Regions from separate parts of the Mesorhizobium sp. M7A.F.Ca.MR.245.00.0.0 genome, predicted to be linked through region 1. Evidence: riboswitches for the same ligand, from Rfam matches in the RefSeq annotation. Region 1 holds a riboswitch; the other holds the start of a gene.
What was found. Region 1 has a riboswitch for S-adenosylmethionine ahead of EOB80_RS23070 (homoserine O-acetyltransferase). Riboswitches for the same ligand answer to the same signal wherever they lie in the genome.

Region 1 (15,817 bases):
GGTTTCAGGGCGCTGCGTGCGGCTGCGAGGCCTTGCACGCTGTAAAGTGCGTCGTTGGATTTGTGGACGATGCCTTCCGGGCCGTTGTCGACATCGAGCAGGATGGCGTCCCAGGCCGCGGGCCGCGACCGGATCAACTGCCCGACATCGGTTTCCTGGATGGTGACGCGAGGATCGTCGAGACAGCCGTCAAAGATTTCGGCCATCGGGCCACGTGCCCAGGCGAGGACGGCGGGCACCAGTTCGGCGACGACAATTCCGGCATCATTGGCCAATTCTGTGAGTGCGGCGCGCAAGGTAAAACCCATGCCAAGCCCACCGATCAGGATTGTGGGCCGGCTATGGCCGGCAATCCGCTCACAGGACAGTTTTGCCAGCGCTTCCTCGGAACCGCTGAGGCGGCTGTTCATGAGCTCGTTGGTGCCCAGCATGATCGAGAATTCGGTGCCGCGCCGCTTGAGGCGAAGTTCTTGTCCGCCGTCCGGGGTCTTTGCCGAATCGAGCTGAACCCACGGGATCATGATCTTTGTCCGACCATGATCTTTTCCGAAAATCGGGTCCCACTTTTCGGGATCATGGTTTAAGCCGCAACCGCGGGCTGGCTCCAGCGGGCCGCGAGCAGACGGTAGGGGATCAACGCCACCACGGCGATGATCAGCTTCACGCTGAGGTCGCCCAGCGCCCAGGAGATCCAACGCATCGCGTCGACATGGAAGACGCCCATCAAGGGTGCGTTTTCCAACGCAAAGCCGTCGTTGGGACCAGCGAAGGCAAAGGCGGCCGAGAACGCGACGGTGAAGAACACGGCTGTGTCGAACACCGACCCGACCAGCGTGCCGACGATCGGCGCGCGCCACCAGCTCTGGCGGCGCAGCCGGTTGAAGACAGTCACATCGAGCAATTGCGCGGCAAGGAACGCCGCTCCGGACGCGGCCGCGATCCGCACCAGCCGGTCGGCGGCGGTCTCGAATTCGATCAGGCCGTGACGGAACAGGAAGGGCGGGACAAGGATCGAGCAGATCACCGCCGTCATGAAGCCGACAAAGACGATCCGGCGCGCCACGGTGGGACCGTAGCGGCGGTTGGCGAGGTCGGTGACCAGAAACGAGAAGGGATAGGTGAAGGCCCCCCAGGTCAGAAGGTCGGCCAGCGAGAGGCCGCCGATCTGACCCTGCATCGGGAACTGCACGAGAATGTTCGATGCCACGACGACAAGCGTCATGGCGGCCACGAAGGGCAAGTATCGCGAGAAGAAAGTCATTTTTTTATCCTGGGTAATGGAACCAGCGGAACGTATTCCTAAATCGGATTACGCTAGCTTCGGAATTTGAGCATCGGATTGCCGAAACCTTGCGGCTTCGATCCGATGCCTAGGCCAACAAAAGGTTGGCCAGAGGCCAACAACAAGAGGTTGGCCAGGGCGGTCGTCCCCCGCCTTTGAACTGTTTTAAGCGGCAGCCTGTTCGGCGGTCTTCTTGGCGATCTGCTTCTTCAGCAAACGGGCGCGCTGCGACAATTCCTTGACGTCGGCCTTGGCCAGGAAGGCGTCGAGGCCGCCGCGATGTTCGACCGAACGCAGCGCGTTGGCCGAAATGCGAAGACGCACGTTCTGGTTCAGCGCTTCCGAAATCAGCGTCACATTGACGAGGTTCGGCAGGAAGCGACGCTTGGTCTTGTTGTTGGCGTGGCTCACATTGTTGCCGGACATGACTGCCTTGGCAGTGAGTTCGCAGGTGCGGGACATGGTTCTAACCTTCAGTTCTCGGGTCTGCCAAACACTCAGGCCCACGCCGGGTGGCGCGCGGTTCTGGTCAGGCGGCCTTATGGAAAAAGTTGGCGTTCCATAGTTGCATTTCGCCGAGGCGTCAAGCTCCAGCTTGCCTGCGGACACGCCCGGCATTTCATATTAAGGCCGGAATTCATCCTATAAGCGGTTCCATAGGGACATGCCAGACCGGAGTTGCCCGCCTCCGGCCGAAAATCAAGGACCCGATCCCGCCATGCTTCGTTCGCCACATGCCCTTGTTGCCATGCTTGCGATAGCTTTGCCGTCCGCCGCGTCTGCTGCCTCGCCGCAGTCGTTCAAGGGCGAGTACACAGTGTCGTTCCTCGGCCTTTCGATAGCGAAATCAACGTTTTCCAGCCGCTATGAGAACGGCGCCTACGCGATCCAAGGCAGTGTCACCGCAGCCGGCCTCGCCAAGCTGTTCGACGATACGCGCGGCACGATCTCATCCAAAGGCACGATTGCGGGCAAGAAGATGGTGCCGCAGGCATTCCGCGCCGATTACACCTCCGGCAAGAAGGCATCGGTTGTCGATATCCGCTTTGCCAATGGCAGAGTCACCTCGACGAAGGTCGTGCCGGCGCCGGGCAAACGCGACCCCAAGAACTGGGTACCGCTCGGTGCCGGCGACCTGACATCGGTGCTCGATCCCATGGCCGCCACCGTCATTCATGCCGACAGTCTCGACCAGGTCTGCGGCCGCACGGTGAAGTTCTATGACGGCGAGATGCGTGCCGACCTGACGTTGACCTACGCGTCGAAAGGCACGATCTCGGTCCCGGGCTACAAGGGCGACACCGTCACCTGCCAGATGGGCTTCGAGCCGGTGGCGGGTTATCGCAAGGGCCGCAAGGCGCTCAACTATCTCAAGAACAAAAGCCGCATGATGGTGACGTTTGCACCGCTCGGCCAAACCGGCGTATATGCGCCGATCCGTGCCACGGTGGGCACGCAGATCGGCACCTTGACCATCAGCGCCGGGCGTTTCGAAGCCGTACAATAGCCAGGCGCGGAATTGGCGCGCCACTGGAGACAGAATGGGGCGCGCAACACTGATCGGCTTTTCGGCGGTCGCCATGTGGGCGTTGCTCGCACTGCTCACCGATGCGTCGGGCCAGGTGCCGCCGTTCCTCTTGTCGGCGATCACCTTCTCGATCGGCACCGGGGTCGGGCTCATCGCGCGGCTGTTCATGCCGGCACCCGACAAGAGCCAGAAGATACCGCCGCAGGTGTGGCTGATCGGCATTGCCGGCCTGTTCGGCTACCACTTCTTCTATTTCACCGCGCTGCGCAATGCGCCGGCGGTGGAGGCGAGCCTGATCGCCTATCTGTGGCCGCTGCTGATCGTGCTCGGCTCGGCGCTGATGCCGGGCGAAAAACTGGCGTGGAACCATGTCGTCGGCGCGCTGCTCGGCCTTGCCGGCACCGTGCTGATCGTCACCAAGGGTGGCGGGCTGGCCTTCGACGCCCGCTATTCCTTCGGCTATGCCATGGCTGCCGTCTGCGCCGTCCTGTGGTCGTCCTATTCGTTGTTGTCGCGGCGCTTCCCGTCGGTGCCGACCAGCATCGTCACCTGGTTCTGTGCTGCCACCGCGGTGCTGTCGCTCGCCTGCCACCTGGCGCTAGAACAGACCGTTCCGCCCGTCGGCGCCGGCCAGTGGCTGGCGGTGCTTGGTCTTGGCCTGATGCCGGTGGGCGCTGCCTTCTATGCCTGGGACATCGGCGTCAAGCGCGGCAACATCCAGGTATTGGGTGCCGCAAGCTACGCCGCACCGCTGTTGTCGACGCTGGTGCTGATCGCGGCCGGCGTCGCCGAGCCGTCGCTGCGCATCCTCGCCGCCTGCGTGCTCATCACCGGCGGCGCGGCGCTCGCCGCAAAATCCCTGTTCCTGCGCAAGCCTGCCGCGACCGAGAGCCGAGCCGGGTCATCCGAAGGCGGAGCCCGGGGCATCCAAAGGCGGAGCCGGGCATGACGATGCCGTTTGCGGGCGGTATCGACGCCAATGCCAATGCGACACTGATTTTTTCGCTGGCGGCGGCGATGATCTATGCGTTCACGCTAGGCATGCCGCCGACGCTCGCCCGCTCGGCGGCAAAGACGCTTGCCGTGGCGATGCTTGCCGTTCTGGCCGGGCTGCAGGGCGGCCCGCTGCTGCTGGTCGCCGCGCTCGCCCTCAGCGCCGCTGGCGACGCATTCCTGTCGCGCGACGGCGAAAAGGCCTTTCTCGGCGGGCTGGCCAGTTTTCTCGTCGCCCACATCGTCTATGTCGCGCTGTTCCTGCGCAGCGGTGGCGGATTGGGAGTGCTTGGCGCCGAGCCGTGGCGCGGAGCGATCGCGCTCGCCATGGCGGTGTTCGTGGTCATCATGCTGGCGGCGCTGTGGCGTCGCGTCGGTCCCGGCCTGCGTATCCCGATCACCGTCTATATCGCCGCCATCCTGGCAATGGGCATCTCGGCGCTGACAACAAGCAATATGTGGGTGATCGGTGGCGCCGTGCTGTTCATGGTATCGGACGGGCTGCTCGCCACCGAGAAATTCCTTGTCGCCGCCATCTCGCCCCACCGCGCCTGGATGCGCCTCGCCGTCTGGGCGCTGTACTACGCCGCCCAGCTCGCGACGACACTTGGGTTCCTGCTAAATTTGGGTTCTTATTGAGTTAGGGTTGTTTCGGCTGCCAGCCGGGTTCGGCCAGCTCAAAGGCGGCAAACTCGAAGCCCGGCGCGACGGTGCAGCCGACCAGCGTCCATTCGCCCAGGCTGCGCGCCGACTGCCACCAGCCTGCCGGCACGACGATCTGAGGCCGCTCACCGGCTGCGAGATCGATGCCGAGGACTTGCTCTACAAGGGCGCTGCCTTCTTCCCACATCGAGAGCGCCAGCGGTGCGCCGGCATGGAAATGCCAGACCTCGGCGGCATCCTTGACCCGGTGCCAGGCCGAAACCTGATGCTCCCCAAGCAGGAAATAGATGGCAGTCGAATGGCCGCGCGCGCCGCCGGTGCCATCGCGAAAGGTCTCGGCATACCAGCCGCCTTCCGGATGCGGCTTAAGGCCGAGCGTCGCGATAATTTCTGCGGAGCTGGTCATGGCGACGATACCACCGGGCCTAGAAATTGTCCTTGCGCTTGCGGATTTCGGCAAAGACCTCGGCGTCCGAAGCTTTCTCCAGCCCCAGATGCTTGCGGATCGCCGGATCGTGCCAGCGCAGGAAGGGATTGGTCGACAGCTCCTCGCCGATCGTCGTCGGCAGCGTCGGCTTGTTGTCGGCGCGCAGCTTTTCGATCCTGGCGGCGCGTTCCTTCAATGCCGAATTGGTCGGGTCGACGGTCAGCGCGAAACGGGCGTTGGAGAGCGTATACTCGTGACCGCAATAGATGGCCGTTTCAGCCGGAAGTGCAGCCAGCTTCTTCAGCGATTCATACATCACCGGCGGCTTGCATTCGAACAGCCGTCCGCAACCCAGCGCAAACAGCGTGTCGGCGGTGAACGCCACACCCGAAGCCGGCAAATAGTAGGAAACGTGGCCGGCGGTGTGGCCGGGCGTGGCGATGACTTCGATCTTTTCATCGCCAAGATGGAGAACCGAGCCGTCTTCGACGGTCTCGTCGATGCCGGGGATCTTGGCCTTTTCCGCTTCCGGGCCGACGATGCGCAGCTTGAAGCGCTCCTTCAGCGCCAGATTGGCCTCGACGTGATCCATGTGATGATGCGTGGTCAGGATCGTCGTCGGCGTCCAGCCAGTGCGCTTTATCGCGGCCAGGATAGGCGCTTCCTCGGGCGTGTCGATGATCGCGGTCTGGCCGCTTTTGGGATCATGCACCAGCACGCCGAAATTGTCGCTGCGGCACATGAACTGTTCGATTTCGACCGGCATCGCATCTCTCCGTTTATGGCCGCAGACATAGGGCGCCGGCGCGTGGATGTCATCCCGGATGTCGAATGACATCTCGGAATGTCGGGTCGTCGCGGCCTTTTGTTGAAACCCGCTGATATCACGGCTACATCCCTGCCATGCATTCCGACATCGTCGATCTTCGCTCCTTCTATTCGACAACACTCGGCCGTTTCGCCGAGCGTTCGATCACCATGGCGTTGTCGTCGATATGGGCAGCGGTACCCAACGAGCGGCTGGTTGGTCTGGGTTACACCTTGCCCTGGCTGGAGCGGTTCGGCACCGATGCCGAGCGGGTCTTTGCCTTCATGCCGGCAACGCAAGGCGCGGTGGTGTGGCCGGCGACAGGGCCGACGGCGACGGCACTGGTCTTCGACGAGGAACTGCCGCTGGTCGATTCCTGCATCGACCGCATGCTGCTCGTCCATTCGCTCGAACATGTCGAGAACCCGCGTGAGACGCTGAACGAGATCTGGCGCGTGCTGTCGCCGGCTGGCCGGGTGGTCATCGTCGTGCCCAACCGGCGCGGTGTCTGGGCGCGCTTCGAGCACACCCCATTCGGCAATGGCCGGCCCTTTTCGCGCGGCCAGCTCACCGAATTGCTGCGCGAGGCCAATTTTACGCCCGCCGCCTGGTCCGATGCGCTGTTCTTTCCGCCGTCGAAGCGCCGTTTCATGATGCGCTTCCACAATGTGCTGGAGCGCGCCGGCCGGCGGCTGTGGCCGATCTTTTCCGGCGTCATCGTCGTCGAGGCGCAGAAACGGCTCTATCAAGGCGTGCCCGTCGTCCAGCGCGCCTCGCGCCGCGTCTTCGTGCCGGTGCTGTCGCCGCATGGCGCCACCCGGCTTGGCCGTCACAAAGCCGATGCCAAGCCCTCGGCTGCGCGAGTGACGGCTTCGTGATCACGGCAGGCGTGCCTGACGTCGTTTTCCTGCCTATCTGTCGCAAGCGGACCGACAGCCCATCCGGCAGCCCATACGAACGCCTGTCAAGTTTCTCCATCCGGTTTCAGCACTGACGCAAGGACCTCGGCCATGGCTGATCAACCGGACAATGCCGCCGCCGTTCATCCGGTTGCCGTGGCGGTCGAAGCCAGCAGCCTGCGCGACCAGGTGGCGACGATCCGGCGGGCGCTGGCGGGATCGCCGGTTCGCAAATGGTTGCTGTGGACATCGGTCGGCATCATGGCCGTGATCATCGCAACGTCGATCGGCCAGGTTCTGCTCAATCGCTGGAACCAGCCTTTCTACGATGCGCTTGCGCGCCGCGACATGGCGGCCTTCCTGCACCAGCTCCTCGTCTTCGCGATGATCGCCGGCGGGCTGCTGGTGCTCAATATCGGCCAGACCTGGCTCAACCAGATGATCAGGCTCAAACTGCGCGAGGCGCTGACGCTGGATTTGATCGATCAGTGGATGCGGCCGGTGCGCGCCTTCCGGTTGGCCAATGCCGGCGCCATCGGCGTCAATCCCGACCAGCGCATGCAGCAGGACGCCGCGCATCTGTCCGACCTGTCAACCGATCTCGGCGTCGGGCTGCTGCAGTCGTGCATCCTGCTCATGTCCTTCGTCGGGGTGCTGTGGGAGCTGTCCTCGGGCTTCGTGTTCCACATCGGCGGGACCTCGCTGGCCATACCGGGCTACATGGTCTGGGCCGCTATCCTTTACGCCGGCATCGCCTCCTGGCTGAGCTGGCTGGTCGGGCGCCCGCTCATCCGCCTGAACAGCGACCGCTATACACGCGAAGCCGAGCTGCGCTCCTCGATGGTGCGCGTCAACGAGAATGTCGATGCCATCGCGTTGTATCATGGCGAGGCCGACGCAAGGCGGCGGCTCGAACTCGATCTCGGCACGGTGCTGGGTGCCATGCGGCGCATCTACACCGCCCAGATCAACCTGTCCTGGGTGACCGACACCTATGGCTGGATCACCGTCGTGGCGCCCATACTGGTCGCTTCGCCAGTCTATTTCTCAGGTGATATCAGCTTTGGCGGGCTGATGATGGCGGTCGGCGCCTTTAACCAGGTCCACTCTTCCTTGCGCTGGTTCATCAACAACATCGGCAGCATTGCCGATTGGCGCGCCACGCTGATGCGCGTGGCCGATTTCCGCATCGCGCTCGATGAAACCGATGCGTTGCATGACACGGAAAAGCGCATTGCCTTCGGCCAAAACGTCAATGGCAGCCTGACTTTCGAGAAGCTCGAAGTGACCTCGCCGGAGGGTTGCACCAGACTCGCCGATCCGCATGTCGAAATCCGCCCCGGCGAGCGCGTCATGATCACCGGCGACCCCGGTGCGGGCAAGACGCTGTTCTTTCGTGCCATTGCCGGCCTGTGGCCATGGGGAAGCGGCCGGATCGGCCTGCCGTCGGGAGAAACCCCCATATTCGTGCCGCGCGTGCCTTATTTTCCGGTCGGCACGTTGCGCGAAGTCCTCGATCACCCGAACGGGCCCGCGCCGGCGAACGATGCCGACATTTCGGCGGTGCTGGCCGAGGTCGGTCTGGGACGGCTGTCCTCATCGCTCGACCGTGCCGGGCGTTGGGACCATGAGTTGGGCGATGACGAACAACGCTCGCTGGCCTTCGCCAGGCTCGCGTTGCGGCAACCGAAATGGGTGATCATCGACGAGGCGCTGGATGCGTTCGACGGCCCATCGCTAAGACGCGTGCTGTCGATGCTCGAGAAGCGTTTGCCGGGGACAGCGATCCTCAACATCGGGCGCGGCCAGCACAACAACCACTTCTTCCCGCGCGCGTTGACGATCGTCAAGGATTCCGGTGCGCCAGCCCTGAAGCCCGCCCGCGTCAGGGCCGGCGCGATAGAACCGCCGCCAGTCGCCGCCCGCCGCAAGAAATGAGCTGATATCCGGGCGAGGGAAGCAAAGCTTTATTTTGCCGCGATCGCGAAGGAAGCTCCTCGGGAGAAACAATCCTGGCGACGGCCATGCTTGATGCTCTGCGCCTGCTTGCCTGTCTTGCCTGCGCCCAGGCTGCTCCCGCCGCCTCGCCGCGGGATGCGCTCGCCGTCGACGTCGAGCTGGTGCTGGCGGTCGACATCTCGCTGTCGATGGACGAGAAGGAGTTCGCCCTGCAGCGGTCCGGTTATGTCGAGGCGCTGCGGCATCCCGACTTCATCAAGGCTGTCCGCGCTGGCGCCACGGGCCGCATAGCGCTGACCTATTTCGAATGGGCCGGCACGGTCCGCGACGACGCGGTCATCGGCTGGCAGATCATCGATAGTGCCGAGAGCGCGAACAGCTTTGCCGACAAGGTCGCGGCTCGTCCGTTCCGCAGCTTTCGCGGCACTTCGATTTCCGGCGCGCTGGCCTTCGGCACCGAGCTTTTCGACCGCACGTCTTTCCATGGCGAACGCAGCGTCATCGATATTTCGGGCGACGGACCGAACAATATCGGGCCGCCGGTCACCGCGACGCGTGATGCGGCGACTGCCAAAGGCATCGTCGTCAACGGCCTGCCGATCCTGATCAGCCCGTCGCCCACCTTCAGCCATCTCGACCAGTATTATGCGCAGTGCGTGATCGGCGGACCCGGTTCCTTCGTGCTGCCTATCTATGCCGCCGCCGAGTTTTCGACAGCCATCCGGCGCAAGCTGCTCCTGGAAGTGAGCGGCATTCAGGACGAGGTGAGAAGCATCCCCATCGACGCGGCGACGCCGATAGACTGCCTACAAGGCGAACGAGACAGGCGGTTTCTATCGGATCCGTATTTTCCCGAACTTGACCGTTGAGCTCTCGACAGAGGGGTTAACGCGATCCGGAGGGAAAACCGTTCCACAATTTCCCGGAATCCCTCTCGGTTTAAGCGGGCCGGGCACCAAATTGATTGCGAAACTCGTTGGAGAGATCGCGGCGCCAGCGCCGGCCATGGACATAGCCTTGCATCAATTCCGGCAGCGAATAGCCAAGCGTTTTGGATGAACGGTTGGCCATGTAGCCCTGAAATGCCTCCGGTATCCTGCCTCGCAGGATGTCGGCGATGAGCTGCCGCGAGATCATGTAAGGCGGAATGTGCGGGTAGGCATGGGCAATATGCGGATGTTTGCCCATCAGGTTCGCATAGGCCTCGACATAGCCGTCACGGCGGCCGGAAATCGAGTTCTCCGAATTGTATTTCGTCCAGTCCAGATCCCTGGACAACTGCGCACCGAAGCGCCGGGCAAGGCGCAGCAGCAATTCGCGATCCTGCATGCGGGTGATGTCGCTGTCGTAGCCGCCGATGGCCAGCAAGGCTTCGCGGCGAGCCGTGATCGCAGAGCCGGCAATGAAGATGGTCTGCCCAACCAGCGTCCGCTCCAGCATTGCGGGGCTAACGAACGCCTCGGGGTTGACGCAGTTTGTGATGCGATTGCCTTTCAGGGACACGAACGAACTGATCAGCACTTGCAGTGCAGGATTTTCCTCGAACCAGGTCAGGGTTCGTTCAAGCCGGTGCGGCATGTAGATGTCGTCGGAATCGAGGAACGTCACCAACGGTGCCCGCGCGCGCTCGATGCCGGCATTCCTGGCTGCGTTGGCGCCTCGCCATTTCGCCCCGACATAGATCAGCCGCGGGTCTTGGATACGGGCCAGCGCCGCTTCGGTTCCATCGGTCGAACCATCGTCGACGACAATGTGCTCAAGCCTCGACATGCTCTGGGAGAGTACGCTTTCCACGGCGCGCAACACCGTTTCGCGTCGGTTGTGGGTCGGCGTAATGACCGTGATGAGAGGTGTCGGTTCGATGGTTTTGCCCATTTTGACCATAGTGCTTCAGCTATGTCCCACGTAGAGGGGCACGTTTTCAACCTCGTCCCGAACCAGCCCAAGGGCCATGGCCGCTTGTGCACAAAAAACCAGCGCGCAAAAGGCCAATCCGACGATCAGTGCAAACGGGATCTGCCATGCCGGCATTCCGAGCCGAGTTGCATGCGTCAGAATACGCCCACCCACTTTCCAGGATGTCGAAAACCAACGTCTTGTCGCCTTCAGCACTCGCGCGGCTTGGGATGGCGATGCCAGTGCCACATATTTCCGGTCCGCATCGCGCCCAGTGACCAGGGCACGCCAAAAGAAAAAGCGCCAACCGCGCGGAGGATAATGGCTGGCCCGGGCATCGACTCTGACAAAATCATGCCCGCTTGCTCGTAACTGGCTGGCGAGCAACGTGCAAGAAACCTTGAATCCATTGCTGGCCGGAAAGGGATGGCCGGCTAACCAGCTTCTGCGGAAGGCGCAATTGTTGGCGTTCATCGCGCGCTTGGAGGCAAAGCGTCTATCACCATCACGCAGCGGGAAGAACCACAGAAGCGCAAAGGTTCGCGAAGCGAAATCGTCACAGCCGAGATAGGTGTAACCGTTCACGGCGATCGTCTTCGGATCCTGGAGCGGTTTGAGAAGTGCCGACAGCCAGCCGTCTTCGATCACTGTATCGGAATCGCAGAAAATGACGATGTCGCCCTTGGCCAACGCGGCGCCTGCGTTCTTGACCTCATAGTACCGGCCGCCTGTGCAGGCGCTGAAGACCGTATTTGCTGCCATGCCAAGTTGCGGAACAATTTCGGTGAGACGATGCCGGAGAATCGGTGTGTCGGTATCTGGTCCGCTGTGAACGACGATGACCTCCGGTTTCAGGTATTGACCGGTTGTCGTCACGGCTTCTATTTCCCGTGCCAAGGCGCTGAACGAAACGCCGATCTCATCTTCATTGATGGACTTGGCGTTTTCCATTTCGACAACGATCGAATAGGTCAGGTTCCCCGCTCCGTGCTTCGCTCGGCATCGCGTCCGGCATGACGCTACGAAAAACATGCTCCCGTGTCATCATCTGGTTGCAGAGTTCAATCCGTCCGCAACCCCGAATTCGCAACCTTGCGTCTCAACGGCAACACCCTGAGGGCCGGAGACTGGAAACCGCCTCAGGATCGCGCAGGCCGATTCGTCTTGATCGCCTCATGTCATTCTTATTACTTTTGGGGTAATCGAATTCTGTCACGACCCTTGGCAATCTGTGCCTGTGGAGCCGGCAATCGGCTTCGATTGAAAGGGAGTGCACTTATGACCGCTTACGCCGTCGCCCATATGCGCCAAGCCACGATGGGCCCGCAGATCGTCGAATACCTGCACAAGATCGATGCCACGCTGGAACCTTTCGGCGGCCGTTTTCTGGTCCATGGCGGCGATGTCGAGGTGATCGAGAACAACTGGCCGGGCCATCTGATCATCATCGAATTTCCCGACAGGCAGCATGTGCATGGCTGGTACAATTCGCCCGCCTACCAGGCGATTCTGGCGCTGCGCACGGACAATTCGGAGGCCGACGTGGTGTTTGCCGACGGCGTCCAACATCCGCACAAAGCCACGGACATCCTCGAATAGCTTGCGGCTACTGCCGTTTCAGCAAGAACACTGCCTGCTGGCCGAAGAAGTTCCAGAACCACCACGGCATCGACAGGCCGATCTTCTGGCCGTTGGCGTCGAGAGCGGTTGCCTTCTCGACGGTCGCGCCGAGCTCGTCGCAAAGATTGACGAAGTCGCGGATGGTGCAGAAGTGGATGTTGGGCGTGTCGTACCAGGAATAGGGCAGGTCCTTGGTCACCGGCATGCGGCCGTTGACGAACAGTGACAGACGCACACGCCAATGGCCGAAATTGGGGAAGGAGACGATGGCGCGATTGCCGATCCTGAGCAGTTCGTCGAGCACCAGCTTCGGGTTGCGGGTGGCCTGCAGCGTCTGCGAGAGGACGACGAAGTCAAAGCCCTTGTCGGGATAGAATTCGAGATCCTTGTCGGCATCGCCCTGGATGACCGAGAGGCCGCGCGCCACGCATTCGTTGACGCCGCGCTGCGACAGCTCGAGCCCACGGCCGTCGACCTGCTTGCTGTCCTGCAGCAATTCGAGCAGCGAGCCGTCGCCCGAGCCGACATCGAGCACGCGCGACTGCGGTGGGATGAGGTTGGCGACGACTTCAAGGTCGACGCGCTGGTCGCGGTTGACGCTCATAGGCCCAGCCCTCTCGCCCTGGCGGCCGAGCCGATGAAGCCGTTGATGGCGGCAAACAGTTCCGGCTCGTCGAGCAGGAATGCGTCGTGGCCGCGGTCGGTCTCGATCTCGACGAAGGATACCGATGCTCCGGCGGCGTTGAGCGCATGCACGATCGAGCGGCTCTCCTCGGTCGGAAAAAGCCAGTCCGAGGTGAACGACACCAGGCAGAAGCGGGTTTTCGTGCCGGCGAAAGCATCGGCCAGCCGGCCGCCATGGTCGGCGGCAAGGTCGAAATAGTCCATCGACCGCGTCATGTAGAGGTAGGAATTGGCGTCGAAGCGATCGACGAAGGTCATGCCCTGGTGGCGCAGATAGCTTTCGATCTGGAAGTCGGCGTCAAAGCCGAAGGTCAGCGCTTCGCGATCCTGCAGATTGCGGCCGAACTTGCGGTGCAGGGCGGCTTCCGACAGGTAAGTGATGTGGGCGGCCATGCGTGCTACCGCCAGGCCCTTTTCCGGGCGTTTGCCGTGCTCGAAATATTTGCCGCCATGCCAGTCCGGATCGGCCATGACAGCCTGGCGGCCAACCTCATGAAAGGCGATGTTCTGCGAGGAATGGCGCGCGCCGGTGGCGATCGGCAGCGCCGAGAAGACGCGCTCCGGATAGCTCGACGCCCATTCCAGCACCTGCATGCCGCCCATCGAGCCGCCGAGCACGCAAAACAGTTTCTCGATGCCGAAATGGTCGATCAGCATCTGCTGCGCCCGCACCATGTCGCGAATGGTGATAATGGGCAGGTCAAGCCCGTAGGGCTTGCCGGTGGCGGGATTGGTCGAGGCCGGACCGGTGGACCCAAGGCAACCGCCGATGACGTTGGAGCAGATGACGAAGAAGCGATTGGTGTCGATGATCTTGCCGGGGCCGATCAGCACTTCCCACCAGCCAGGCTTGCCGGTCACCGGATTGGTGCTGGCGACGTGCTGGTCTCCGGTCAGTGCATGGCAGACGAGGATGGCGTTGGAGCGGGCATCGTTCAGCGTGCCGTAGGTCTGGTAGGCGATCTGGAACGGTGACAGCAGCGTGCCGGCGTCCAGCTTGAGCGGCTTGTCGGATCCAAAACGCAAAACCGGGCTCGACGGTTGGTCGACCTCGTTGTTGGTTTTGCGGGCACGCAGAACGGCCATGACATCCATCTCACACTTTGAGCCCACGCATCGCGCTTGTCGAAAGTCGATGCCGATACGGGTGTCCGGCCGGGGCGGACAACAAAAAACCGGCATTGCGGTCGCAAAGCCGGTTACAGGATGCAAACGGCCCTTTAGCAAGTTGTTTAACGTGGCTGCAAGCCGACCGGCCAAATCACCACGGAAGTCGCACCCCTTCTAGGGCTGTGGCGCGCCGTCGTCAACGGCCAGCCCTGGGCGATGGCTGTCGCCTCTCGACATTGCAGGCCACGGCTTGTATTTCCGCTGCGGCTTCCCTCAGGAAGCGTTCTCGACGGATTTTGCGACATGAGCCAGACACCGGACCAGGCACGTCCAACCCCGCGTGCGGGCATCATGGACATCGACGCCTATGTGCCGGGCAAGAGCACGGCGCCCGCCGGCGTCGCCAAGGTCCACAAGCTGTCATCAAACGAGAATCCGCTAGGGCCCTCGCCGAAAGCGATCGAAGCCGCGCGCGAGATTGCCGGCAAGCTCGACATCTATCCCGACGGCACCGCCAGGCGGCTGCGCGAAGCGATCGCCGAGGTGCATGGCCTCAACCCTCAGAACATCATCTGTTCCAACGGTTCCGACGAGATTCTCGGCCTGCTGGCGCAGACCTATCTGGCGCCCGGCGACGAGGCCGTCATCACCGAACACGCCTTCATGGTCTACAAGATCTACATCCAGTCGGCGGGTGCCGTTCCGGTGACGATCAAGGAAAGAGACGAGCGCGCCGACATCGACGCCATCCTGGCCGCGGTCACGCCGCGCACCAAGATCGTGTTCCTCGCCAATCCCAACAACCCGACCGGCACCTATGTGCCGTTCCAGGAGGTTCGCCGGCTGCATGCCGCGCTGCCGAAGAACGTGCTTCTGGTGCTCGACGCGGCCTATGCCGAATATGTCCGCCGCAACGACTATGAGGCCGGCATCGAGCTGGTCGGCAGCACCGAGAACGTGGTGATGACCCGTACCTTCTCCAAGATCGGCCTCGGTGGCGCGCGGATCGGCTGGATGTATGCGCCGATGCATATCGTCGACGCCATCAACCGCGTGCGCGGTCCCTTCAACGTCAATGCGACGGCGATCGAGGCCGGTATCGCAGCCATCCGCGACCGCGCCCATGTCGAGCGCAGCGTGGCGCACAACGAGACCTGGCTTGCCTGGTTGAGCGAGGAATTCACAAAGCTCGGGCTGCGGGTAACGCCGAGCGTCGGCAATTTCGTCCTCATTCATTTTCCCGATGACCAGAAGCATTCGGCGGCGGCGGCGGACGACTATCTGACGGCGCGCGGCTATATATTGCGGCGCGTTTCGGGCTATGGCTTTCCCAACGCGTTGCGCATGACCGTCGGCACCGAAGAGGCCAATCGCGGCGTTGTCGCCGCTCTCACGACATTCCTGAAAAGCTATAGACCATGACATCACCGATGTTTGAAAAGATCGCGCTGGTCGGCATCGGCCTGATCGGCTCGTCGCTGGCCCGCGTCATCCGCCGCGAGGGGCTGGCCCGTCACGTGGCCATATCAACGCGCAGTGCGGCGACGCTGGCGCGAGCCGAGGAGCTTGGGCTGGGCGATAGCTATACCACCGATGCGAGAGAAGCTGTCCGCGATGCCGACCTGGTCATCATTTCGGTGCCGGTAGGCTCATCCGGCGCGGTGGCCGAGGAAATCGCGCCGGCGCTGAAGCCGGGTGTGATCCTCACCGATGTCGGCTCGACCAAGGCGTCTGTCATCGCGCAGATGCAGCCTTATGTGCCTGAAGGTGTCCATTTCATTCCCGGCCATCCGCTGGCGGGCACGGAAAAATCCGGCCCCGACGCCGGTTTCGCCGACCTGTTCGACAATCGCTGGTGCATCTTCACGCCGCTGCCCGACACCGACCCGGACGCGCTGGAGAGGCTGTCGGAGTTCTGGCGCCGCTGCGGCGCCAACATCGACACGAT
Region 2 (15,817 bases), on a different contig from region 1:
TACCGCAGCCAGGCACGCCGGCCGGCCAGCAAAAGCAGCATGTGCTTCTCTGCGATTGGCCGGGCGAATGGCTGGAGCGCTATGTCGCGCGCAACTATGTCGACCATGACCCGGTCGTCAGCCACATGAAACAGTTGCAGGCGCCCTTCCAGTGGCACGAGGCGTCGCAGGGCATCCGCATAGACAAGAGCAGCGGCGAGGTGATGGGCGATGCCGGCGCCTTCAAACTGCGTGATGGATTGGCCTTTCCGTTGATCACGCTTGACGGCCAGATCGTCATGGTGTCGCTCGGCGGCGAGGCTGTGGAATTGTCCGCCGCCGAATTTGGCCAGGTGTCGCTGGTCTCGACCTATGCGGTTGGCCGCGCCATGCAACTCCACACCATGGCGAGCAACACCATCGATCATATCGTGCTGACGCCGCGCGAGCGCGAATGCCTGCAATGGGCCGCCGTCGGCAAGTCCGAATGGGAGATTTCGCAAATCCTCGGCATTTCCGAACACACGTCGGAGAAACATCTTCTTAACGCCAAAAGCAAACTAGGTGCCGTCAACAGGGTGCAGGCCGTCGCGGAAGCGATACGGCGCGGCTACATTAGTTAGGTCGGCCGTGCCGACCTGGAATTTTTGCCTACGCGATCACGCAATTTTCTCATCAAAGCACGGCCGTATCTTCCTCTGAACGCAGGAGACGGCGGAATGCTTTTTTCCCTTACAACCCAGGAATTGATGGAACGTCCCGACCTTTGGGAGGCCGTCCATCGTTTGCGCTACAAGATATTCGTCGAAGAGATGGGGTGGGATGACCTCAGGCGGCCCGACGGGCTCGAACTTGACCAGTTCGACCACGACGAGGCGGTCCATCAGATCGTCATCAGAGGCGGTGAAGTGGCGGGTTATCAGAGGATGTTGCCGACGACGCGGCCACATCTGCTGACCGAGGTCTTGACCGATCTTTCCGAAGGAACGCCGCCATCGGGTCCAAACATCTGGGAATTGACCCGCTACGCGGTGGCTCCCGGTTTTCGTGATGGCCGTCGTGGCGTTTCGACCGTCGGCACCGAACTGATTGCCGGTTTCGTCGAGTGGGGGCTGAAGCGCGGCGTCGACAAGGTGATCATCGAGTTCGAGCCGATGTGGGTGCTGCGCGCCTTGCAACTGCATTTCCTGGCGACCCCGCTGGGCTATCAGCGCACCTATGGCAACCAGCAGGTCGTCGCCACCTTGCTGACCTTCAACGAACACACCCTCGATGTGGTGCGGTCGCGCCGCAATCATTTTGCTCCCGTGCTGGCCAGGGGATATCCTGACATGCTCGGGCAAAGGCGTGCGTCATGAGATCGGAGACAGCCATGAGCACACACCCGCAACCTGAACTTCGCAACCACACGCTGGTCGTCACCGTGTCGTCGAGCGACGGCCGGCCGGTGCTGGACAGGAGAGCCTATGAAAGCTTGGCAAGGACCTTCCATGAAGCCGCCGACAATGAGGAGGTTCGCGTCGTCGTGCTGCGCGGCCTGGCAGGCTGTTTCTGTCTGGGCGGCGACTTCTCCGAATTCCTCGACGCCACCAAGCACCAGAAACTGATTGCCGCCGTCACCGACCTGTTCCGCACGCTGGCGACGTTTCCCAAGCCCATCCTTGCCTGCGTTGACGGCGATGCTGTCGGTGTCGGCTGCACCATCCTGTTCCATTGCGACATGGTGATCGCGTCCGATGAGAGCACGTTCAGGGTGCCGTTCGTCGATTTCGGCCTGGTGCCGGACGCGGCGACCAGCATCCTGGCGCCGCAGAAGCTCGGCTATGCCGGTGCCTTCCGCTTCTTCTGCCTCGGCGACACGCTTCGCGCCGAGGACGCCAGGGCGCTCGGCCTCGTCGCCGAGATCGTGCCGGGCGGCACCGTCGAGGAAGCGGCGCTCGGCCGGGCGAGACAGCTTGTCAAGAAGCCGGTCGCAGCCCTGCTGCAGACGCGCGGCCTGCTGAAAGGGAACACCGAGGCCCTCTGCGACCGCATCGATCAGGAGATTTCGCTTTTCCAGCAGGCGCTGCAGGACGACACCACGCTGCGGCGATTGCAACGCATCGCCCGGCTCGCGGCCTGAGCGAAAGCCTCAAGGAACGCGCCGCGCGGCCAAGGCCGCGCGGCGCGGAAGCGTCAATCCTGCTTGCCGAGGAATGACGGCCCTTCGCCGATGATCTTCTTGTCTTCCTTGCCGATGATTTCGAGATCGCGCCCCTCATAGGGCAGAGACGACAGGATGCGCCGCATGATCGCCAGCCGCGCGCGCCGCTTGTCATTGGCCCGTACGATGATCCACGGCGCGAATTCCTTGTGGGTGCGCTCGAACATGGTGTCGCGCACCTTGGTGTAGTCGTCCCACTTGGTGATGCCTGCAACGTCGATGGGCGAAAACTTCCAGCTCTTCAGCGGGCTGTAGCGACGGTCATGGAAGCGCTCGAGCTGCGTTTCCCGGCCGATGTTCAGCCAGAATTTGAAGAAGTGGATGCCCTCGTTGGAGATCATCCGCTCGAAATGCGGCGTCTCCTCAAGAAACTGCTCGTGCTGCTGCGGGGTGCAGAAACCCATCACCGGCTCGACACCGGCGCGGTTGTACCAGGAACGGTCGAAGGTGACGAATTCGCCTGAAGTCGGGAAGTGGTCGACATAGCGCTGGTAGTACCATTGCCCAAGCTCGGTCGGGGTCGGCTTGGTCAGCGCCACGTTGCGTGCCGTGCGCGGATTGAGGTACTGGCGCACCACGAAGATCGTGCCGCCCTTGCCTGCAGCATCGCGACCCTCGAACAGCGCCATCACCCGTTTGCCGGTCGACTGCAGCCAGGCCTGCGCCTTGACCAGCTCGATCTGCAGCTTCTCGAGCGTCTCGTCATACTCGTCGCTTTTCATCTTCTTGTCGTAGGGATAGCCGCCAGCGGTCAGCTTGTTGTCCTCGACCCAGTCGGGAAGCACGGGATTTTCGATGTCGAACTCCCTCTCCTTGCCGCCGATCCTGATCTTCAGCGGCCCCGCAGTTGGCGCGGCGGGACTTTCTTTGGCTTTTTTCATCGAGACGAACCCTTTCCAGCTTCCGGACTCATGCTATGGGGAGCCACTATAGCGTCGCGCGTCCGTTTGGATGCGCAAAGGACGCTGTAGCACTTTTAATTTGCGCATGATCCTTTCCGAAAATCGATCCCGATTTTCGGGGTCATGCGGCAAGCGGTCTAGTGGAAGTTTTCCGCCACCGTGCGACCGGGTGCGAAGACATGGGGGGCAGGTCCACGAGCGAATGGCTGACCTGGACACAGAGCAGAGAGGCATGACGCAAACCATGGCCGCACGGCTGTGGAATAGCCGCTGGCTGCTTGCGGCCGGCGTCGTTGCGGTTCTCGCTGTTTATGCCTTGGCCGAGATTTCAGCCTATGTCGTCCTCGCGGCGCTGCTGTTGCTGCTTGCAGCGGCAATACTGCCGGCCACCGGCGCGCGCCAATCCATCGGCGGCGGCGCCGCTATCGAGGCCATCGGCCTGCAGCGGCTCTCGGGTGAATATCTGGCCGCCGCCGTCGCCGATCCGCTGATCATCTTCGACCGGGCTGCCACCATCGTCCATGCCAACGCCGCCGCCTTCGCCGCTTTTGGTGGCATCGCGCCAGGCATGTCGCTGTCGTTGAAATTCCGGGCGCCGGAGATGCAGACCCTGTTGGATGGCGTGCTATCGGGCGATGTCGCCTCGGATGTCGTCGACTACATGGAGAAGCTGCCGGTCGAACGGGCTTACCGGGTGAGCGTGTCCTCGGTCGGTCACGCCACCGATCTCTATGTGCTGGTGTTCAAGGACCAGAGCGAAACGCGCAGGATCGACCGCATGCGCGCCGACTTCATTGCCAATGCCAGCCATGAACTGCGCACGCCGCTCGCCTCAATCGCCGGCTTTATCGAAACGCTGCGCGGGCCAGCCCGCAACGACGCGGCGGCGCGCGACCAGTTTCTGCAGATCATGCAGAGCCAGACCGGTCGCATGGCGCGTCTGATCGACGATTTGTTGTCGCTGTCGCGGCTCGAGATGAAACCCTATCTGAAGCCGGGAACCGAGGTGGATCTGCGGCAGACAGTCGACAGCGTCATCGACTCGCTCGGACCGCTGGCCAGCGAAAACGCCGTCGCCATCGAGCGGCACTACGCCGATGGGCCGCTTCATGTGCCTGGCGATCGCGATGAGCTTTTCCAGGTTTTCGAGAACCTCCTGGAAAACGCCTGCAAATACGGGCAGTCGGGTGGGCGGGTGGTTGTATCCATAGCCCATAGCGATGCCGGATCAGAGCCGGGCATCGACGTGACGATCAGGGACTTTGGCCCTGGCATTCCCGAGGAGCACATTCCGCGCATTACCGAGCGCTTCTACCGCGTCGACGTCGAGACCAGCCGGACCCAGAAGGGTACCGGCCTCGGCCTGTCGATCGTCAAGCATATACTGACGCGCCACAACGCCCGGCTTTCGATCAAGTCCGAAGTCGGCAACGGCGCGGCATTCTCGGTTCATTTGCCGACTCACTGATATCGCCCTAATTCAAAGGGACTGTTTCTTTTTTCTGTCATCCGGCTAGCGTATCAGCGGGGATTCGAGGAAACGACTCAAAATCAAAACACCCCGTGGGAAGGCATTTTGCCATGCAGTCCGTGCACATCGTCAGCGCTTATGACGAGGAGTTGAAATATCTGTCGAAGCGCATCGCCGCGATGGGAGGCCATGCCGAGCGCATGGTCGAGCAGGCGGTTACCGCTCTCGTCAATGCCGACCCAGGCCTTGCCCAGAAGGTCATCCGCGACGATACCGTACTGGACGAGGGCCAGCGCGAAATCGACGACAAGGCCATCATCATCATTGCCAAGCGTCAGCCGATGGCGGCGGATTTGCGCGAGATCGTCGGGACCATTCGCATCTCCGCCGACCTCGAGCGGGTTGGCGATCTCGCCAAGAACGTTGCCAAGCGGGTGGTCGCCGTCACCGATGGACGCCAGCCGACCAGCCTGTTCCGCGGCCTCGAGGCTCTGTCCACCCTGGCGTTGACCCAGCTGAAGGAAGTGCTCGACGTCTACGCGTCTCGCGCGGTGGAGAAAATCGGCTTCGTGCGCGATCGTGACGACCAGATCGACGCCATGTACACATCGCTGTTTCGCGAATTGCTGACCTACATGATGGAAGATCCCCGCAACATCACGCCCTGCACGCATCTGCTGTTTTGTGCCAAGAACATCGAGCGTATCGGTGATCACGCCACCAACATCGCCGAGACCATCTATTACATCGTCACCGGCGATCAGTTGCCGGCTGAGCGGCCCAAGGGTGACAAGACCGACAAAATCAGTCTTTCCGAGACGCAGCCGGTGAAGTGAACGCGCCTCTCGAACCGTCACCCGATTTACGCTAAGCTTTCCGGGCTTTGCCTCTATCCTCGCCCGTGGATTTGCTCCGGGAGGTCGTGATGGAAAATGCTCGGAACCTGACCCCGGCGCCTGGGCCGATATCCGGCATTATCGCTTGCGGCGTCTACACGGCGGGGCGCCGCATCGCCGACATTCCCATCGAGGAAGCCGGCGAATGGGCAAAGAAATCCGGTCATGTCGTGTGGATCGGCCTTTTGGAGCCCGACCGTAACCTGTTGCTGCGCGTCCAGGCGCAGTTTCACCTGCATGAGTTGGCGATCGAGGATGCCGAGCACCCGCACCAGCGGCCGAAGATCGAGCAATATGGCGACGCCTTGTTCATCGTCGCTCGCACGGCGCAGTTGATCGACGGTCGGGTCACCTTCGGCGAGACCCATTTGTTCGTCGGCTCAGGCTACATCGTCAGCGTCAGGCACGGTCCTTCGACGTCCTATGCCGCCGTTCGTCAGCACTGGGAAAGCTGCCCGCACTCGCTGGCCAAGGGTGAGGATTTCGTCCTCTATGCCATTCTCGATTTCATCGTCGACAATTACATGCCGGTGCTCGAGCAGATCGAGGACGAAGTCGAGGCGATCGAGGACAAGGTTCTGCTGAAGCCAATGACCGCTCCCGACATCGAACGGCTCTATATGCTGCGCCGCGATCTCCTGCGCCTGCGCAATGCCGCGCTTCCGCTGGTCGAAGTCTGCCGACGGCTGACCAGCGCCGAGCTGCCGCAGATACATACCGCCATGCACCCGCTGTTCCGCGACGTGACCGACCACATCCGCACCGTCCAGGAGAAGATCGACAGCCTGCGCGAAGTGCTGGCGTTCGCTTTCGAGGCCAGCCTCCTGGTCGGCCAGAGTCAGGAAACGGCGAACACCAAGAAACTCGCCTCCTGGGCCGCGATCCTGGCGGTGCCCACGGCGCTCGCCGGCATCTACGGCATGAACTTCGACAGTATGCCGGAACTGAAGATGGAATACGGCTATCCGGTGGTGCTGGGCGCTATCGCGCTCATCTGCACGTTTCTCTACTGGCGGTTCAGGAAGAACGGTTGGCTGTGAGAAGAGAGCGAATAGGGAGTAGCGAATAGCGAACACAAAAACGGCTTGCTTCCTGTGACGGAAGGCAAGCCGTTTCTATTCGCTATTCGCTATTCGCTATTCGCTATTCGCTATTCGCTATTCGCTATTCGCTCAGCGACTCCGCCGCCGCTCCGATGCCGGCTGGAACGCCACGCGGGCGTGATATTTGCAGTAGGGTCCGGTTTCGGCGGCTTCGTTGCCGCAGAAATGGAAGTCCTCTGAAAGCGGGTCACCGTTCGGCCATTTGCAGGTTCGCTCGGTCAGCTCGACCAGTTGCAGATGCCGCGAGATCGGCAGCACGACATTCTCAACCGGGCGGATATAATGGCGTGCCACGGGTTCGGCGTCGAACTGCGTCTGCAAGGCGGTCGCGCCGATCGATGTCGTGACATGGCGTGTCGTGGTTGCAGCGCGTGATACCGATTTCTGGACGGTCGATCCTTGCGCTGCCTTCTTCTGGCGTGCCGGTGTGGCGGTCGAGCGTCCGCGGCCCGACAGTTTCAGCCGATGCACCTTCCCGATGACCGCGTTGCGGCTGACCCCTCCAAGCTGCGCAGCAATCTGGCTTGCGCTCAGACCCTCCGACCACAGTTTTCTCAAGAGTTCTACCCGCTCGTCAGTCCAGTTCATGAGACCGCGCTCCTCTAAGCGTGCGGCAATCGGAATCCCTCTCCCGACCCGGCAACATTTGCCGGGGCAGACACCACATATATCTGGTGATTAGGTCCGCCGCACGAAATCTAGTTATTTCTCGACTACAACTACTCTATGCGCTGACTCGGTGACAAGAGTCCCAAGTGCAACACGAATCGGTTTTTTCGGTTTTCCCCAACTTGCCCGGTCGCTGATGAGCCGGCGTCCCGTCGGGGGGCTTGCCGCGCGCCACTACGCGACGTTTTCGTTGACTTCATGGCCGAAAAACGGGATAAGCCGCACAGGCCGCCGCTTTGGCGGCTTTTTTGATTTTCCGGTACCGGAGACGCATATAATGAGCGGTTCGGCGCTTTACGAGACCTTTGCTCGCGCACCCCTGGCCTTCGACCACGGGGAAGGCACCTGGCTGGTTACCGACAAGGGCGAGCGATATCTCGATTTCGCCGGCGGCATCGCCGTCAATTCGCTGGGCCACAGCCATCCGCATCTGGTCGCCGCACTCACCGAGCAGGCCGCCAAGCTCTGGCATGTTTCCAACCTCTATGAGATTCCGGGGCAGAGCCGGCTTGGCGAGCGGCTGGCCGACGCCACCTTCGCCGACAAGGTGTTCTTCACCAATTCCGGCGCCGAGGCGCTGGAATGCGCGATCAAGACGGCGCGGCGCTACCATTTCGTCAAAGGAAATCCCGAGCGCTTCCGCGTCATCACCTTTGAGGGCGCCTTCCATGGCCGCACGCTGGCGACCATCGCGGCTGGCGGCCAGTACAAATATCTCGAAGGCTTCGGCCCCAAGGTCGAAGGTTTCGATCAGGTTGGCTTCGACGACATCGACGCCGCCGAAAAGGCGATCACGCCGGAGACGGCCGCGATCCTGATCGAGCCGGTGCAGGGCGAGGGCGGTATCCGCCCGGTGCCGACGCAGTCGCTGAAGCGGCTCAGGCAATTGTGCGAACAGCACGGCCTGCTGTTGATCTACGACGAGGTCCAGTGCGGCATCGGCCGCACCGGCAAGCTGTTCGCGCATGAATGGTCAGGTGTCACGCCAGACATCATGGCGATCGCCAAGGGTATTGGCGGCGGCTTCCCGATGGGCGCCTGCCTTGCCACGGATGAAGCGGCCGTAGGCATGACTGCTGGCGTGCACGGCACCACTTTCGGCGGCAACCCGCTTGCCATGGCGGTCGGCAACGCCGTGCTCGATGTCGTGCTGGAAGACGGCTTCCTCGAAGATGTCCAGCGCAAAGCGCTGCTGATGAAGCAGGGACTGGCGTCGGTCGCCGACGAGTTTCCCGAAATCATCGAGGACATCAGGGGTGCCGGGCTGATGCTCGGCCTCAAATGCGCCATGCCCAACACCAAGGTGAACATGGCCTTGCGCGACCAGCACCTGCTGGCGGTTCCGGCCGGCGACAACGTCATTCGCCTGTTGCCGCCGCTCACCGTCACCGACGCCGAGATCCATGACGCGCTCAACCGCATCCGCGCCGGCGCCAAGGGCCTGGCGGAGGCGATCGCTTCCGCCGCGGCGAAGTAATCCCGGAACCATTGCAGATGTCAGTTCGCCATTTCACCGATCTTTCCACCGTTTCCGAAGGCGATCTGCGCTTGATGCTGGACGATGCGGTGGTGCGAAAGGCGCGCCTCAAGGCCGGCGAACGCACCAAACCGCTCGAAGGCAAGGTGCTGGCAATGATCTTCGACAAGCCGTCGACGCGCACGCGCGTCTCCTTCGACGTCGGCATGCGGCAGCTCGGCGGCGAGACCATCATGCTGACCGGCACCGAGATGCAGCTCGGCCGCTCCGAGACCATTGCCGACACCGCCAAGGTGCTGTCGCGCTATGTCGATGCGATCATGATCCGCACCACCTCGCATGAGCGCCTGCTGGAATTGACCGAGAACGCCACCGTGCCGGTGATCAACGGATTGACCGACGACACCCATCCCTGCCAGCTGATGGCCGATATCATGACCTTCGAGGAACATCGCGGTCCGGTCGCCGGCAAGACCATCGCCTGGACCGGCGACGGCAACAATGTGCTGCATTCCTTGCTTGAGGCCTCGGCCCGGTTCCGCTTCAACCTCAACGTCGCCGTGCCCGAGGGCAGCGAACCGGCGCAGAAGCATATCGACTGGTCGCGGGCACATGGCGGCAAGCTGCACTTCACCCGCTCGCCCGAGGAAGCCGTCGATCAGGCCGACTGCATCGTCACGGATTGTTGGGTCTCGATGGGTCAGGAGCATCGCGCCCGCGGCCACAACGTGTTCTCGCCCTATCAGGTCAACGCCAAGCTGATGGCCAAGGCCAAGCCGGACGCGCTGTTCATGCATTGCCTGCCGGCGCATCGTGGCGAGGAAGTGACGGACGAGGTCATCGACGGGCCGCATTCGGTGGTCTTCGACGAGGCCGAGAACCGGCTCCATGCCCAGAAGGCCGTGCTTGCCTGGTGTCTCGGCGCTTGAAGTGTCTCGGCGCTTGATCCCCGGGAGCTTGATCTGCGGGGGTGTGATGCCTATTTGCGCCGCATCACGCAAATCAAGCGCGTTTCGACGCATGCGCCCCGGAGGGCGGCATGGCCGCGCCCTGGAGCTTTGTCATGTTGGAAACCTATCAAGTGACTGAACATCACCCCAAACTCGGCGAATTCGGCTATGCCGGCGACGATCACGTCGTGCCGTTCGAGGTCGGCCCTCTCGATGTGCGAGGCCGCACGGTCCAACTCGGGCCGATGCTGGACGCCATCCTCAGCCGCCACGATTATCCCGAACCGGTCGCCCGCCTGCTGGCGGAGGCCTGTGTGCTGACCGTGCTGCTCGGCACTTCGCTGAAGTTCGAGGGCAAATTCATCCTGCAAACCCGCACCGACGGGCCTGTCGACATGCTGGTCGCGGATTTTTCCACGCCCTCGGCATTGCGCGCCTATGCGCGTTTCGATGCCGACCGGCTGGAAGCGCTGGTCGCGGCCGGCGAAACCTCGCAGCAGACCCTGCTCGGCAGCGGCGTGCTGGCGCTGACCATCGACCAGGGCGCTCATACGCAGCGCTATCAAGGCATCGTCCAGCTCGATGGCGAGACGCTGGAAGATGCGGCACGCACCTATTTCCGCCAGTCGGAGCAGATCCCGACCGATCTCAGGCTGTCGGTGGCCAAGCTTTTGACGCCCGGTCCCGGCGGCGCCCGCGAGCAGTGGCGCGCCGGTGGTATCCTGGCGCAGTTCCTGCCGCAGTCGCCCGAGCGCATGCGCGTCCCGGACCTGCCGGGTGGCGATGGCGATCCGCGCGAGGAGATCCACGACCCGGTCGACAATTCCTGGCAGGAGTTGCTGGCGCTGCTCGGCACGATCGAGCCGACCGAACTGATCGACCCGACGATCGGTGCCGAGCGGCTGCTTTACAGGCTGTTCCACGAGCATGGCGTGCGCGTCTTCGGCGGCGTTCCGGTCGCCGACCAGTGCTCGTGCTCCAGGGACAAGATCCGCGGCATCCTCGAGGGTTTTTCCGCGCAGGAGATCAAGGACAGCACCGAGGACGGCGGCATCCACGTCGCCTGCGAATTCTGCTCGAAGCAATATGACTTCGACCCGGCGGAATTCGCGGCTCAGTAGAGAGAAAACCACGCCTCACCGGCCGCGGAGCGGCCGGTGAGGCGAAATCAATTCACCGTCCGCCGCGTCCCCGGCAGGTCCAGCGAAAACGCCGGAATGGCGATGTCGAATGTCTCGCCCCGCTTGTTGCGCATCGTGTAGTGCCCGACCATGATGCCGGATGGTGTCGAGAGCGGGCAACCGGACGTGTATTGGTAGCTGTCGCCGGGATTGAGTTCGGGCTGGTCGCCGACGACGCCGGGGCCGCGCACTTCCTCGACCCGGCCAGTGCCGTCGGTGATATGCCAATAGCGCGACAGAAGCTGCACGAAGTCGTCCGACTGATTGTCGATCGTTATTTGATAGCCCCAGACATAGCGGTTCTCCGAGGGATCCGAACGGTCCTCCAGATAGAATGGCCTGACCTGCACTTCGATGTTGCGCGTGACGGCGCTATACATAAGCGGCTCCAAAAAACGGTTCCAGCGGAACTTTCGGCGCTCTGTGCGGTTAGGTCAACCGACCGAAGCCTCCTCTGGCCGACCTCGCGGGCAGGTGCCGACAAAGAATGTCATTTAAGTGACATATGACAATGATGGTGTGCGCGGACTGGTGATGCGCGACTCGGGCGCTCTGCTGAACTGTTGAAACCGGCCATCTTGCGGACCGGTTTTCCTGGAGTGACCGGATCTCGATGGAACTCACTCTCATAGCCGCCACGCTTTCAACTGTCCTCATCCTCTCGAATCTCGCCAGCATCGTGCTCGCCGCTTCGCGTCTGAAACGGCGCCACACCATTGGGCCGCCGGCCGCCAAGCCGCGGCCGGTGTCGATCGTCGTGCCGTCGCGCGGCGTCGAGCCGTTCACGCAGGAGACGCTGGAACGCGCCTTCTCGCTCGATTGGCCGCGCTACGAGTTGATTTTCTGCGTTGCCCATGCCGACGATCCGGTGGTCAAACTGATAAACAGGACGATCGTCCGGTTTCCGAAAGTGCCAGCCCGGCTGCTTATCGGCGACGACCGCATCAGCGCCAATCCGAAACTCAACAATTGCGTCAAGGGCTGGGAAGCGGCGCGGCACGACTGGGTCGTCCTGGCCGATTCCAACGTGCTGATGCCGAGAGACTACGTCCAGCACCTGATGGCTGCCTGGCGGCCCGGCACCGGCCTTGTCTGCTCGACGCCGATCGGCTCCCGGCCTGCCGGCTTCTGGGCCGAGGTCGAATGCGCTTTCCTCAACACGCTGCAGGCGCGCTGGCAATATGCCGGCGAGGCGCTCGGCCTTGGCTTTGCCCAGGGCAAGAGCATGCTCTGGAACAAGCCGATGCTCGACGCCAATGGCGGCATCCGCGCGCTGGCCGCCGAGATCGCCGAGGACGCCGCCGCGACCAAGCTGGTGAACAGCCTCGGCTTGCGCGTCAATCTCGTCGCCGCCCCCTTCGAGCAGCCGCTTGGCCGGCGCTCGTTTGACGAGATCTGGTCGCGTCAGGCCCGCTGGGCGCGCCTGCGCCGCGTCACTTTCCCGCTGTTCTTCGCACCCGAAATCCTGACCGGCGCCTTGGTGCCGCTGGTGCTTGCGCTGATTGCCGCGGCCAGTGCCGGTTTCGGCCTCTGGGCAACCGCCATTGCCGTACTGGCGGCCTTCTACCTTCCGGAGTGCGCCCTGGCCTGGTCCAAGGGCTGGTACCTGTCGCCACGCATGGTCGTCGCGATCATGGCGCGCGACCTGATCCTGCCGGCGATGTGGGGACGCGGCTGGCTCGGCGGCGCCGTCGACTGGCGCGGCAATGCGATGACCATCGGCACCAAGACGGCCGAGCTGGAAGAGACGCCGTCCGGCGCCTGAAGCCTCCTACCTGGCCTTCAGGGCCTGCGCGATATCCTCGAGCAGATCGTCGGCATCCTCCAGCCCAACCGACAGCCTGAGCGTGCCCGGCCCGATGCCGAGCTCGGCGCGCGCCTCGTCGCTCAGATTCTTGTGCGTCGTCGTCGCCGGATGGGTGATCAGGCTCTTGGCGTCACCGAGATTGTTGGAGATCAAGACGATGTCGAGCGCGTTCTGCAAGGCGAAGGCCGCCTGCTTGCCGCCCTTGACGTCGAGGCAGATCAGCGTCGAGCCGCCCGACATCTGCTTCTTGACGATGTCGGCCTGCGGATGGTCGGCCCGCCCGGGATAGATGACGCGGGCGATTTCCGGCCGTTCGGCCAGGAAATCCGCGATCCGGCCCGCGCTTTCCGTCTGCTGGCGCACGCGCAGCGGCAGCGTTTCCAGGCCTTTCAGCAGCGTCCAGGCGTTGAAGGGTGACAGGCTTGGGCCGGTATGGCGGAAATAGTCGTGCAGGTTCTCGTCGATCCACTTCTTGTCAGACAGGATGACGCCGCCGAGACAGCGCCCCTGGCCGTCTATGTGCTTGGTCGCCGAATAGACGACGATATGGGCGCCGAGCTGCAAGGGCTTCTGCTGCAGGGGCGTGGCGAAGACATTGTCGACGATCAGCCTTGCGCCGATCGAATTGGCAAGCGAAGCGACAGCGGCGATATCGACCACTTCCAGCGTCGGATTGGTCGGGCTTTCCAGGAAGAACAGCTTGGTGTTCGGCTTGACCGCCTTTTCCCAGTTGGCGATGTCGGTGCCGTCGACCAGCGTCGCCTCGATGCCGTATCTCGGCGCCAGCGTCTCGACCACCCAGCGGCAGGAGCCGAACAGCGCACGTGCCGCCACGATATGGTCGCCGGCCTTGGCGCTGCACAGAAGGGCGGCCGTCACCGCCGCCATGCCCGACGCGGTGGCGCGCGCGTCTTCGGCGCCTTCCAGGGCGCACATGCGTTTTTCGAACATGTCGACGGTCGGATTGGCGTAGCGCGAATAGATGAAGCCCGGTTCCTCACCCTTGAAACGGGCTTCGGCGGCCTGCGCCGTTTCGTAGACATAGCCCTGGGTGAGGTAGATCGCTTCCGACGTTTCGCCGAAACCGGAACGCAGCGTTCCGCTGTGCACGAGTGCCGTCTGAGGCTTCCAGTTGTGCTTCTTGGTGCTCATCGCTTTTCTTCCAGACACAAAAAAACCGGCCGCGAAAGTCGCAACCGGTCCATACGGCCTTGCGGCCCGACGGTCCTTTAGCGACTTGTTTAACGTGGCTGCAAGCCGACCGGCCAAATCACCACGGGATAACGACCCTTTAGACCCGCGCCACGCTTGCGTCAATTGCCGGCTTCATTAAGAGGTTTGTACCAAGCAGGTTCCGCAAAAGTGTTCCACGGTTTTGCGACCAGAACCTGCGACAAGAAAAACGTCTGACCTAGGAGTGGAGCCTTGCGGCAGACAGGCATTCTTCCCGATCAGGACATATCGGCGCTGTTCCAGTCCGGCGCGCTGAAGTCGGCGCGTGCGCTCGACGCCGACCAGATCCAGCCGGCCAGTCTCGATCTCAGGCTCGGCGACAAGGCCTGGCGGGTGCGGGCCTCCTTCCTGCCCGGCCCCAACCACAAGGTCTCGGAAAAGCTCGACCGGCTGCAGCTGCACGAGATCAATCTTGCCGAGGGCGCGGTGCTGGAGACCGGCTGCGTCTATATCGTGCCCTTGCTTGAAAGCCTGGCATTGCCGGCTGACATTTCGGCCTCGGCCAATCCGAAGAGCTCGACCGGGCGGCTCGACATCTTCACCCGGGTCATGACCGATCGCGGCCACGAGTTCGACAAGATCGCTGCCGGCTATCACGGCCCGCTGTTTCTGGAAGTCAGCCCCCGCACCTTCCCGATCGTCGTGCGCACCGGCTCACGCCTGTCGCAAATCCGCTTCCGCACCGGCAATGCGCTGCTCTCGGAAGCCGAGCTGCACGAGTTGCATCGCGCGCAGACGCTGGTCGCCACCGAGCCGCCGAATATTTCCGGCGGCGGCATCGCGCTGTCGATTGACCTCAACGGCGACCAAAACGGTCTGGTCGGCTATCGCGGCAAGCATCACACCGGCCTCGTCGATGTCGACAAGCGCGGGGCGCAGGAAGTCGTCGACTTCTGGGAGCCGATCCACAAGAGCGGCGCCGGCGAACTGGTGCTCGATCCCGACGAGTTCTACATCCTCGTCAGCCAGGAGGCGGTGCACGTGCCGCCGCTCTACGCCGCCGAGATGACGCCCTTCGATCCGCTGGTCGGAGAGTTCCGCGTCCACTATGCCGGCTTCTTCGATCCGGGCTTTGGCCATTCCGCGTCCGGCGGCACGGGCAGCCGGGCGGTGCTGGAAGTGCGAAGCCACGAAGTGCCGTTCATTCTCGACCATGGCCAGATCGTCGGCCGGCTGGTCTACGAACACATGCTGAAGCGGCCGCAGGCCCTCTACGGCACCGATCTCGGCTCCAACTACCAGGCGCAGGGCCTGAAGCTGTCTAAGCATTTCCGCGCCGCGCGCTGACCTCATTGCCCCAAGGCAAAATACTTGCCTGTACCGGCGCGCCATGCTTGGCTGCCTTGCCGCCCGTCAAGATGCCGGCGTTCAAGGGGAACCAAGAAAATGCAGATTTCGAAATGGATCATATCGGCAGCAGGCGCTGCCATGCTGGTGATGGCGGCCGGCTCGCTTTCGCAGGCGCAGGAGAAAATCAAGATCGGCACGGAGGGCGCCTATCCGCCGTTCAACACCATTACGGCTGACGGCAAGGTCGAAGGCTTCGACATCGACATCGCCAATGCACTATGCGCGCAGATGAAGGTCGAGTGCGAGATCGTCACCCAGGACTGGGACGGCATCATTCCCGCTTTGCAGGCGAAGAAATTCGACGCCATCATCGCCTCGATGAGCATCACCGAGGAGCGCAAGAAGCAGGTCGCCTTCACCAACAAATATTATACGACACCGCTGGCTCTGGTGGCGCCGAAGGACAGCGATCTCACCTCGACCGAACCATCGGCGCTGGCCGGCAAGACGGTCGGCGCCCAGGCCTCGACCACGCAGGCCGACTACGCCCAGAATGAGTATGGCAAGGCAGGCGCGGAGGCAAAGCTCTATCCGACCCAGGAAGAGGCGATCACCGATCTGACCAACGGTCGTCTTGACGCTGTGATCTCGGACAA

Region 2: linked by a shared signal. The riboswitch ahead of EOB80_RS11395 (O-succinylhomoserine sulfhydrylase) and the one ahead of EOB80_RS23070 (homoserine O-acetyltransferase) in region 1 are both predicted to bind S-adenosylmethionine.

The regions. Positions count from the first base shown of each region.
Region 1 is NZ_RZTE01000026.1:10,893-26,709, reverse strand. It holds gene EOB80_RS23145 (hypothetical protein) at 1-521, opposite strand, end outside; gene EOB80_RS23140 (queuosine precursor transporter) at 581-1,261, opposite strand; gene rpmB (50S ribosomal protein L28) at 1,448-1,744, opposite strand; gene EOB80_RS23130 (DUF3108 domain-containing protein) at 2,001-2,789, shown strand; gene EOB80_RS23125 (EamA family transporter) at 2,824-3,759, shown strand; gene EOB80_RS23120 (lysoplasmalogenase) at 3,756-4,442, shown strand; gene EOB80_RS23115 (cupin domain-containing protein) at 4,444-4,872, opposite strand; gene gloB (hydroxyacylglutathione hydrolase) at 4,892-5,659, opposite strand; gene EOB80_RS23105 (methyltransferase domain-containing protein) at 5,797-6,579, shown strand; gene EOB80_RS23100 (ABC transporter ATP-binding protein/permease) at 6,712-8,538, shown strand; gene EOB80_RS23095 (DUF1194 domain-containing protein) at 8,625-9,428, shown strand; gene EOB80_RS23090 (glycosyltransferase family 2 protein) at 9,499-10,434, opposite strand; gene EOB80_RS23085 (glycosyltransferase) at 10,450-11,406, opposite strand; gene EOB80_RS23080 (DUF1330 domain-containing protein) at 11,734-12,054, shown strand; gene metW (methionine biosynthesis protein MetW) at 12,062-12,679, opposite strand; gene EOB80_RS23070 (homoserine O-acetyltransferase) at 12,676-13,845, opposite strand; SAM riboswitch at 13,960-14,037, opposite strand; gene hisC (histidinol-phosphate transaminase) at 14,173-15,291, shown strand; gene EOB80_RS23060 (prephenate/arogenate dehydrogenase family protein) at 15,288-15,817, shown strand, end outside.
Region 2 is NZ_RZTE01000008.1:284-16,100, reverse strand. It holds gene EOB80_RS11460 (LuxR family transcriptional regulator) at 1-602, shown strand, start outside; gene EOB80_RS11455 (acyl-homoserine-lactone synthase) at 699-1,337, shown strand; gene EOB80_RS11450 (enoyl-CoA hydratase-related protein) at 1,352-2,101, shown strand; gene ppk2 (polyphosphate kinase 2) at 2,155-3,063, opposite strand; gene EOB80_RS11440 (ATP-binding protein) at 3,287-4,552, shown strand; gene phoU (phosphate signaling complex protein PhoU) at 4,666-5,391, shown strand; gene EOB80_RS11430 (magnesium and cobalt transport protein CorA) at 5,481-6,491, shown strand; gene EOB80_RS11425 (GcrA family cell cycle regulator) at 6,624-7,142, opposite strand; gene EOB80_RS11420 (aspartate aminotransferase family protein) at 7,501-8,700, shown strand; gene argF (ornithine carbamoyltransferase) at 8,718-9,629, shown strand; gene EOB80_RS11410 (Hsp33 family molecular chaperone) at 9,740-10,771, shown strand; gene apaG (Co2+/Mg2+ efflux protein ApaG) at 10,819-11,211, opposite strand; gene EOB80_RS11400 (ceramide glucosyltransferase) at 11,445-12,596, shown strand; gene EOB80_RS11395 (O-succinylhomoserine sulfhydrylase) at 12,603-13,790, opposite strand; SAM riboswitch at 13,848-13,925, opposite strand; gene EOB80_RS11390 (2'-deoxycytidine 5'-triphosphate deaminase) at 14,064-15,158, shown strand; gene EOB80_RS11385 (ABC transporter substrate-binding protein) at 15,258-15,817, shown strand, end outside.